3 linked regions of the Butyricimonas faecihominis genome follow. The main gene of each other region encodes a partner of the protein of the gene in region 3 in a complex. Links are inferred from orthologs where the notes say so. Each region holds a gene or a part of one and is shown on either strand. Other genes may lie near its edges. The genes, in order: rny, pfkA and pnp.

The links.
Region 1: pnp (region 3) and rny share a complex: the UniProt entries of both Bacillus subtilis proteins name them as parts of the possible RNA degradosome complex. The link is inferred for Butyricimonas faecihominis from one-to-one orthologs.
Region 2: pnp (region 3) and pfkA share a complex: the UniProt entries of both Bacillus subtilis proteins name them as parts of the possible RNA degradosome complex. The link is inferred for Butyricimonas faecihominis from one-to-one orthologs.

Annotation. Positions count from the first base shown.
Region 1 is NZ_AP028155.1:2,584,518-2,587,620, reverse strand. Bases 161-3,103 are described here. They hold rny (ribonuclease Y), read right to left. Parts: upstream 2,429-3,103; coding sequence 893-2,428; downstream 161-892. Other genes in these bases: R8806_RS10700 (hypothetical protein), read right to left, coding at 2,991-3,103; R8806_RS10705 (cell division protein ZapA), read right to left, coding at 2,701-2,988; R8806_RS10715 (nucleoside phosphorylase), read right to left, coding at 161-698. Outside these bases: more of R8806_RS10715, read right to left, coding at 1-160. UniProt on the Bacillus subtilis protein: Endoribonuclease that initiates mRNA decay. Initiates the decay of all SAM-dependent riboswitches, such as yitJ riboswitch. Involved in processing of the gapA operon mRNA, it cleaves between cggR and gapA.
Region 2 is NZ_AP028155.1:54,863-57,946, reverse strand. Bases 9-2,932 are described here. They hold pfkA (6-phosphofructokinase), read right to left. Parts: upstream 1,999-2,932; coding sequence 1,018-1,998; downstream 9-1,017. Other genes in these bases: cmk ((d)CMP kinase), read right to left, coding at 2,929-2,932; R8806_RS00210 (4-hydroxy-3-methylbut-2-enyl diphosphate reductase), read right to left, coding at 2,094-2,932; priA (replication restart helicase PriA), read right to left, coding at 9-999. In the rest of the region: more of priA, read right to left, coding at 1-8; more of R8806_RS00210, read right to left, coding at 2,933-2,945; more of cmk, read right to left, coding at 2,933-3,084. UniProt on the Bacillus subtilis protein: Catalyzes the phosphorylation of D-fructose 6-phosphate to fructose 1,6-bisphosphate by ATP, the first committing step of glycolysis.
Region 3 is NZ_AP028155.1:1,858,856-1,861,962, reverse strand. Bases 15-2,961 are described here. They hold pnp (polyribonucleotide nucleotidyltransferase), read left to right. Parts: upstream 15-338; coding sequence 339-2,585; downstream 2,586-2,961. Other genes in these bases: R8806_RS07765 (PdxA family dehydrogenase), read left to right, coding at 2,669-2,961; rpsO (30S ribosomal protein S15), read left to right, coding at 15-219. Also shown: more of rpsO, read left to right, coding at 1-14; more of R8806_RS07765, read left to right, coding at 2,962-3,107. UniProt on the Bacillus subtilis protein: Involved in mRNA degradation. Catalyzes the phosphorolysis of single-stranded polyribonucleotides processively in the 3'- to 5'-direction. Necessary for competence development in Bacillus subtilis.

The sequences.
Region 1 (3,103 bases), 730 kb from region 3 along the record:
TAATTCCCGAATCTGAAACGGGCAATCTCGTCATTCACTGTCGGCATCTCGATCGGTAAGCGAAGCACTCGTCCCTGTGGCCCGTAGAATCCGTTTGCTGTCAACGTGACGCCTTTCACGGTAACGCCTTCCGTGTGTAATTTGTCCACCAGTTCGTCAGATGCTTTTACCGCGTACGGGCGGGCTGCTAAGGGTGTCCAGTGACACTCCTTGATAAAGGCCTCCTCGAAAGCGGCATCACATACCATTTCGTTATCCCGGTAGAAACGCAATACCCCGTCTATGCCGAGGCTCATTTCCGAGATCACGAATGAATGTACGGGTACATCTGCCTGCACGGAACCGGAAGTCCCGATTCGTACTATATTTAATGTTTTCTTTTCCGCGTTTATTTCTTTGGTGTGCAAGTTGATATTGGCCAAAGCATCCAGTTCATTCATCACGATGTCGATGTTATCCGCACCGATTCCGGTAGAGATAACTGACAGGCGGTGTCCCTTGTAATATCCGGTGATGGTACAGAACTCCCGATCGCTTTTCCTGACGTCTATTTTCTCGAAATACGAGGCAATCATTTCTACTCGGGAAGGGTCACCCACGAGGATCACTTGTTCTGCCAGATCTTCGGGATGAAGGTGGAGGTGAAAGACACTCCCGTCATCGTTCGTGATTAATTCTGATGATTTTATTGGCTCCATATACTGTTTACTTTTTGAGCAACCAAATTTAGTAAAACAAATAATACCGGACAAATGTTTGGGGGTTTTTAATCTTGTCGCTCCGGCTGGATTAAAAAGTTACAGGTTACAAGTTAAGTCTTCGACTTTAAACCTGTAACCTGCAACTTATAACCTATAACTTAAAAGTCCGGCAAAAATGGCCGGACTTTTATCTATTTCGCGTAATTTATAGCGCGTGTTTCTCGAATCACCGTGACTTTCACCTGACCGGGATAGGTCATTTCATCCTGAATCTTTTTAGCGATCTCGTATGAAATCTTCTCTGCTTCCGTGTCAGATACCTTTTCACTACCAACGACTACCCGCAATTCGCGGCCGGCTTGGATGGCGTAGGTCTTGACCACTCCATTATAAGAAAGTGCCAGGTCTTCCATCTCTTTCAGGCGCTTGATGTATGACTCAACCACTTCCCGTCTTGCTCCCGGACGTGCGCCTGAGATGGCGTCACAAGCCTGAACGATCGGGGCGATCATCGTTGTCATTTCAATCTCTTCGTGGTGGGCTCCGATAGCGTTGCAAATATCCGGTTTTTCCTTGTACTTTTCAGCTAGGCGCATACCGAGAATTGCGTGCGGTAATTCCGGCTCGTCATCGGGCACTTTTCCAATATCATGCAATAATCCGGCACGTTTTGCTTTCTTCACGTTCAAGCCCAATTCTGCGGCCATGATGGCACAGAGGTTGGCTGTTTCGCGAGCGTGTTGTAACAAGTTCTGCCCGTAAGAAGAACGATATTTCATTTTGCCGACTAACCGAATTAATTCCGGGTGCAACCCGTGAATACCCAAGTCGATGGTGGTGCGTTTTCCTGTCTCGACGATCTCTTCCTCGATTTGTTTTTTCACCTTGTTTACTACTTCCTCAATCCGTGCCGGGTGAATACGTCCGTCGGTAACTAATTGGTGGAGTGAAAGGCGAGCGATTTCGCGTCTTACCGGGTCAAATCCGGAAAGTACAATTGCCTCCGGGGTGTCGTCCACGATGATTTCAACACCGGTGGCTGCTTCCAGCGCCCGGATGTTACGTCCTTCCCGTCCGATGATACGTCCCTTGATTTCATCCGAATCAATATGGAATATAGATACGGCATTTTCGGTAGCGGTTTCCGTGGCCACCCGCTGGATGGTTTTTACCACGATCTTTTTCGCCTCCATGTTTGCCGTCATTTTTGCCTCTTCCATAATCTCGTTCACGTATGACATCGCTTCGGTTTCGGCCTCGTCTTTCAAAGAACTGATGAGTTTTTCCTTTGCCTGATCGGCAGACATTCCGGAAATGGCTTCCAGTTGCTCGATCTGTTGTTTTTTGAATTTATCCAGTTCGGCGTGTTTCTTTTCCAGTAATTCTTTTTGGGCCTCTAGCGTCTCCTGTTGTGTCTCTGCGTCTTTGATCTTGCGTTGACATTCTTCCATTTTACGAGCCAATTCGGCATCTTTTTGTTTTAGCTTGTTTTCCGCGAGAAGGATTTTGCTATTACGGGCATTCACTTGTTTTTCGTGTTCGGCCTTTATCTGCAGGAATTTCTCCTTTGCTTGCAAAATCTTGTCTTTTTTAATTACTTCCGCCTCTGCTTCCGCTTCCTTGATGATGTTTTTGCTCCTGTATTTCAAGGTCATGTTGATTAGCAGGTATCCGAGAACGAATCCCACTATCAGAGCAATAACACCGGTAATTATTATTGTTATCATATTCGTAACTTGAATTTATAGTTATATAATATATTTTGGTGTTTTTTGTTTATACAAAAAACCCGCATCATTTCTTCTTTAAAAAACCCCTGTTAGACACGGGTAGAGCTGCCGTCAGATTCAAACTTCCACCGTCCCGAAGGAACCCCGAAGGGTTGAGGCCTGTCTTTGGCTAACTAAGCTTCACTCTAATTGGTTAAGTGTTGAGTTTTCCAGTTAAATACGAAATAATGCGGGTATATCTATTTCCTTTTCAAAGAACTCTTTCTTTTTTACTCTTTCACAACTTCATCGAGCCTGCTATTAATCTTCTTCACCTCGTCCAATACCGGCTCCACGTCGTTTCGCCTTTCAGCCTCCAGCATCTTTACCGTGAATTGTAACGCAGTAACAGCTAGAAAATCAACGGGATCAGCAGTTGCGTACTTTTCCCTATATTTTGCAATCTTACTATTAATCAGCTGTGCAGCTTTTCTGATCTCCTCTTCTTCCTCTCTCTCTATGGTCAGAACGCAGGGCCTACCGGCTATATTTAGCGTAATAGTAAGTTTATCATTCATATTTAATTATTCAAAAGAGCAATACATTTATCAATCTCCCGCACAAGTTGGCTTATTCTATTTTTGGCCTCGGAACTTCCCTCTCCGGTCGAGATAGCGGCAGCCACCTTCAATG
Region 2 (3,084 bases), 1.8 Mb from region 3 along the record:
GTACAACACCTGTTTTCCTTGCCTTAGCGTCTCTTGTATCAGATGAATATATATTTCAGTCTTACCCGAAGAAGTTACGCCCTGCAACAAGACACAATCCTTCTCCTTGTAATACCCTTGAATGTCGCCAAAAACCTTTTCTTGCGCCCCCGACAAAGCGTGTACATTTTCCACTTCCTCTTTAGATACCTCTAAACGGCTGACTTCCTGCACAACAATTTCCAACACGCCCCGTTCACACAATCCTTTCAAGGCTGAGGCTGAACTACCGATTTTCTGAATAAACTCCGTTCTAGGCACCCCCTCGATTCGATGCTCGTCGCTATAATACACCCAATCACACAGCATTTTGTATTGAGCCCTCGCCCGTTTTAAGCTATCAAGAATCTCGTCCAGTTCCTCACTTGTGAACTTTCGTTTCCATCTCACCAAACGTTCAATTTTAGGCTTGAACAGATCATCTACCGACTCCTTGATTCCGATAATTTCTTTTTCCAATAAGGCTCGAACTGCAACATAGACATCCTTTCTCTTCAAGAGTTTTTCGACTTCGGCCATACATATCTCACCTCTTTCTCGAAATACTCCCATGATCTCCTTCTCTTCCCGGCTTAATTCACTTTCATCTACCAACCGTTCTTCCCAGCCGTTCACCAAGCTCAAACTCGTGTAACTCTCCAAGCGCATCGAAACAGGTAATGCTGCACGCATAACCTCTCCCGGTGGTGTCATGTAATACTCGCTGAGCCACAATAGAAATTTCAAATGAGAACCAGAAAGAGCAAATCCTTCCTCGATAACTCGTTCTATCGGTTTTGTTTCAAATCCGACAGGCGGATTCGTATGCAACGCATAGACAACACCCGTGTAACGTTTATTCTTAACAAATGAAACGACCACGAGCGCACCTACCGTTACCGAATGTTCATATTCTTCCGGTACCGAATAAGTAAAAAAACTTTCCACTCCCAGAGGGATAATGACATCCGCGTACAACAAACGAATTAATTTTAGATTTTAAATAGACAAGACTTCCGTAATATCTAACAAATTATGATTTAACGGTTTTGAATTCTTAATAGCCTTGTTAAAAGGAACATGAACAATATCCTTATTCATAATCCCAACCATGATACTGGTCTGGTCATCCAACAAAGCATCCACTGCCGCCACTCCCAACGTACTAGCCGTCACGCGGTCAAAAGCGGAAGGAGATCCTCCTCTTTGGATATGACCTAGAACAGTTACTCGCACATCATATTCGGGATGTTTCTTAGCGATCTGATCGGCAATCGTATACGCTCCACCTGATTTATCACCTTCTGCCACGATCACGATACCACTTGACTTATGAGGTTTATAATCATGTTCCAGGTAACGATCCAAGTCATTCAAATCCGTCTCAATTTCCGGAACCAGAACAGCCTCGGCCCCCGTGGCCACGGCCGACCGTAACGCAATAAATCCGGCATCCCGTCCCATAACCTCGATAAAGAACAAACGATTATGAGCGCTTGCCGTATCCCGGATCTTATCCACGGCATCCACCACAGTGTTTACCGCCGTGTCATATCCAATCGTGTAATCCGTCCCGTAAAGATCATTATCTATCGTACCGGGAATCCCGACAATATGCACGTTATGCTCTTGACAGAACAACCGGGCTCCGGAAAAAGTTCCATCCCCACCAATCACGACCAATGCATCAATTCCCAATTCCTGCATCTTCTCGTAAGCTTTCGTACGTCCCTCCGGCGTACGGAATTCCTCGCTACGGGCTGTTTTCAGAATAGTTCCTCCGCGTTGAATAATATTACTCACGTCATGGGAATGCATACGCACAATATTTCCCTCAATCAATCCCTCATATCCATCGTAAATACCATAAGCCTCGCAGCCATTAAAAATAGCGGCCCTCACAACCGCCCGAATCGCGGCATTCATTCCCGGAGCATCGCCTCCTGAAGTTAAAACTCCTATTTTTTTAATCTTTCCCATAAAAACAATGTTTAATTGAAAATTGGAAATTAAAAATGTTAATCTCTATACCCCCAATTCTATAATTTATTTTTTTAGCTTTTAGTTTTTAACTTTTAGTTTTTAGCTTTTAACCCCTCCTTTATCTCTTCCATCACCCACCTCGGTGTTGAAGTAGCTCCACTGATCCCAACGCTCACAGCTTTATCAAACATCTCATCACGCAGGTCTTTCACCCCCTGCACAAAATAAGTCCGGGAATTCACCTCCCGACAAACCTCGAAAAGTTGCTTCCCGTTGGAACTCTTTTCCCCGCTAACAAACAAGATCACATCATGTCTTGCTGCAAAATCTTTCAACTGCGGGATTCGATTCGCCACCTTGCGGCAGATTGTATCGTTTACTACCACGGAGGCCCTCGCATTCTCCTTCACCAACTCCACGACACGCTTGAAACCATCCAAACTCTTGGTTGTTTGGGAAAACAGGATTACCGGACGAGAAAAATCAATGGATTTCAAATCTTCCTCTTGCTCGATAATCAGCGCCTCATCATTCGTTTGAGCCACCAACCCGTTCACCTCGGCATGCCCTCTTTTTCCATAAATCACGATCTGCCCCCCGCTCGCTCTCACCTCCTCGTATGCCTCTCGTATTTTCTTCTGCAAATTCAATACCACGGGACACGAGGCATCGATCACCTCAATCCCGTTCTTCTTTGCCAGTTCGTATGAACTCGGTGGTTCACCATGAGCCCGGAACAACACACGACACGCCTTCAACCGGGCAAACTCATCATGATCTATCGTACTTAATCCCAGTTGTTTTAATCGCTCCACCTCCAAACTATTATGCACAATATCTCCTATGCAATATAATCTTCCATGTTGCAACTCTTCCTCCGCCTTGGCAATCGCATTCACAACCCCAAAACAGAAACCGGAATTTTCGTCAATTTCTACTTTCATATTTCGAACGAATGATCTTTAACATCTCTTCCACTTCTTCCTCCACGGTCATATCGCCATTATCAATCAACACAGCATCCGACGTTCTCACCAAAGGACTTGTTTCCCGGTGTTCATCTATATAATCCCGTTTCCGGAC
Region 3 (3,107 bases):
TCTAATAAAGATACCGGCTCTGTTGAGTCACAAGTAGCTTTATTTTCCTACCGTATCGCTCATTTAACTGAGCATTTAAAGAAAAACCACAAAGATTTCGCTACTCAAAGATCTTTGATTAAATTGGTTGGAAAACGTAGAGCGTTGCTTGATTACATGAAGAAGAGAGATATCGATAGATATCGTGCTATCGTTAAAGCATTGAATTTACGTAAATAATTACATAAAAACGACCCGGGTCGTCCGGGTCGTTTTACTTTTAATCCTCCCCTCCTCCTCCTTTTATCTAAAAAGAATTCCGTTAAAATGTTTAGTATTTTAACAGTTTTATTATTTCTATGAACATTATTGAAAAAAGCATTACCCTGAAAGATGGTCGGGTAATAACATTGGAAACCGGAAAATTAGCCAAACAAGCGGACGGTGCTGTCATGCTGAAAATGGGCAACACGATGTTGTTGGCTACGGTTTGTTCCGCGCAAGAGGCAGGTCCGGACGTGGACTTCATGCCTTTGTCGGTAGATTATAAAGAAAAATTTTCAGCGGTAGGACGTTTCCCCGGTGGTTTCACCCGTAGAGAGGGAAGAGCTTCCGATTACGAGATTTTGGTATCCCGTCTGATTGACCGGGCTCTGAGACCTTTGTTCCCGGATGATTATCATGCGGAAACTTTCGTGCAGGTAACGTTGTACTCGGCTGATGAAGAGTCTATGCCGGATTGTTTGGCCGGATTGGCTGCCTCTGCAGCTATTGCCGTGAGTGATATTCCTTTCCACGGTCCTATTTCCGAGGTACGTGTAGCTCGTGTAAACGGGGAGTTGATGATTAACCCGACGAAGAGCGAGTTGGCAACTGCCGATTTGGATATTATGGTTGCTGCAACCTACGAGAATATCATGATGGTTGAGGGTGAGATGAACGAGGTTTCCGAGAAAGAAATGCTCGACGCTATTAAATTTGCTCATGAAGCTATTAAAGATCATTGTTTGGTTCAAATGGAATTGGCAAAAGCCGTGAATAAAGAAAAACGGGCTTATTGTCATGAAGTGAATGATGAAGAGTTGCGTAAAGACATCTGGGCTAAATGCTACGATAAAGCGTATGCCGTTGCCCGTCAATGTAATGCCGACAAGCATTTACGCGAAAAGTTATTTACCGAGGTGAAAGAAGAGTATCTGGAATCACTTCCGGAAGAAGAGAGGGAGGCGAAGAAGAATATGGTTTCCCGTTATTATCATGACGTGGAGAAAGAGGCTGTACGGAGAATGATTTTGGATGAGGGGTTACGTCTGGATGGACGTACGACCGAACAGATTCGCCCGATCTGGTGTGAGGCCGGACCTCTTCCGGGACCTCATGGTTCTTCTATCTTTACCCGCGGTGAAACGCAGTCTTTGTCCACGGTAACTTTAGGAACCAAGCTGGATGAAAAGATTATAGATGAGGCTACTGAACAAGGAAAAGAAAAATTCTTGTTGCACTATAACTTCCCGCCGTTCTCAACGGGAGAGGCGAAAGCTAGTCGTGGTGTGGGGCGTCGTGAAGTGGGACATGGTAATTTGGCTCATCGTGCGTTGAAACGTATGTTGCCGGACAACTATCCTTACACGGTACGTGTTGTTTCTGATATTTTGGAATCTAACGGTTCATCTTCCATGGCAACGGTATGCGCCGGAACTTTGGCATTGATGGATGCCGGTATTCCGATCAAGAAACCGGTAACGGGTATCGCTATGGGATTGATCACCGATAACGAGAAATATGCCGTGTTGTCTGACATCTTGGGTGACGAGGATCACTTGGGAGATATGGACTTCAAGGTAACCGGAACGGTAGACGGTATCACCGCCACCCAGATGGATATTAAAGTAGACGGTCTTCCTTACGAGATTCTGGAGAAAGCTCTGGATCAAGCCCGGAGAGGTCGTTTACACATCATGAATATTATTAAGGAAACCTTACCTGAACCTCGTCCTGACTTGAAACCGCACGCGCCGCGTATGGTTACGCTTACGGTGGATAAGGATCAGATCGGAGCGATCATTGGCCCCGGAGGAAAGATTATTCAGGATATTCAGGAGAAATCCGGAGCGGTTATCGTTATTGAAGAAGTGGGTAATCAGGGTATCGTGGATATTGCTGCCACCAATGCAGAATCTATCGAGATTGCCGTTGCCCGCATCAAGGCTATTGCTTGCAAACCTGAAGTCGGAGAGATTTACGAGGGAGTTGTAAAGACAATCACCGCTTTCGGTGCTTTCGTGGAGTTCTTGCCGGGTAAAGACGGTTTGTTGCACGTGTCCGAGATCGATCACAAACGCGTAGAGAAAGTGGAGGATGTATTGAAAGAGGGAGATCGGGTACGTGTGAAATTGATCGATATTGATCCGAAAACCGGAAAATTCAAACTTTCCCGTAAGGTGTTGTTGCCTAAACCGGAAGGTATGGAGCAAAACGATCGTCAAAATCGCGGCGAGCGCCAAGATAGAGGCGAACGTCAAGATCGCGGACCTAGACAAGATCGGGGAGATCGTCCCCATCGGGACAGAGGTCCTAGACCGGAAAGAAAAGAAAATCAAGAATAGAGTAAAAGAGGGCAATGCCCTCTTTTTTTATCGATAAATATCGACTTTTTCATTATCTTTGTGCAAACGAAATGGTTTAAAACATGGAAAACAGATTAAATGTAGGAATCACGCACGGGGATGTAAACGGAATATCTTATGAGTTGATCATAAAATTGTTGGCAGAGAATCGGATTTGTGAGTTGTGTGTTCCTATCCTATACGGGTCGCCTAAAGTGGCCGCCTACTACCGGAAGGTATTAAATATTGAGAACTTCAGTTTAAACACGATTCGTGAGCCGGGTGAGGCCAACGGGAAACGATCCAATATCATCAATTGCGTGGATGATAACGTGAAGGTTGATCTTGGAAAAGAGACTCCCGAATCGGATCAGGCTACTATGGTTGCTTTGAAATATGCCTTGGATCAATTGGATCGGGACGAGATTGATGTGTTGACGCTGGCTCCTCAGGGACCGAATGCGTTCTTCACGGAAGAGGCCGGGTCTTTGGTGGAATATTTGGGTAAGCGTTATAATACCA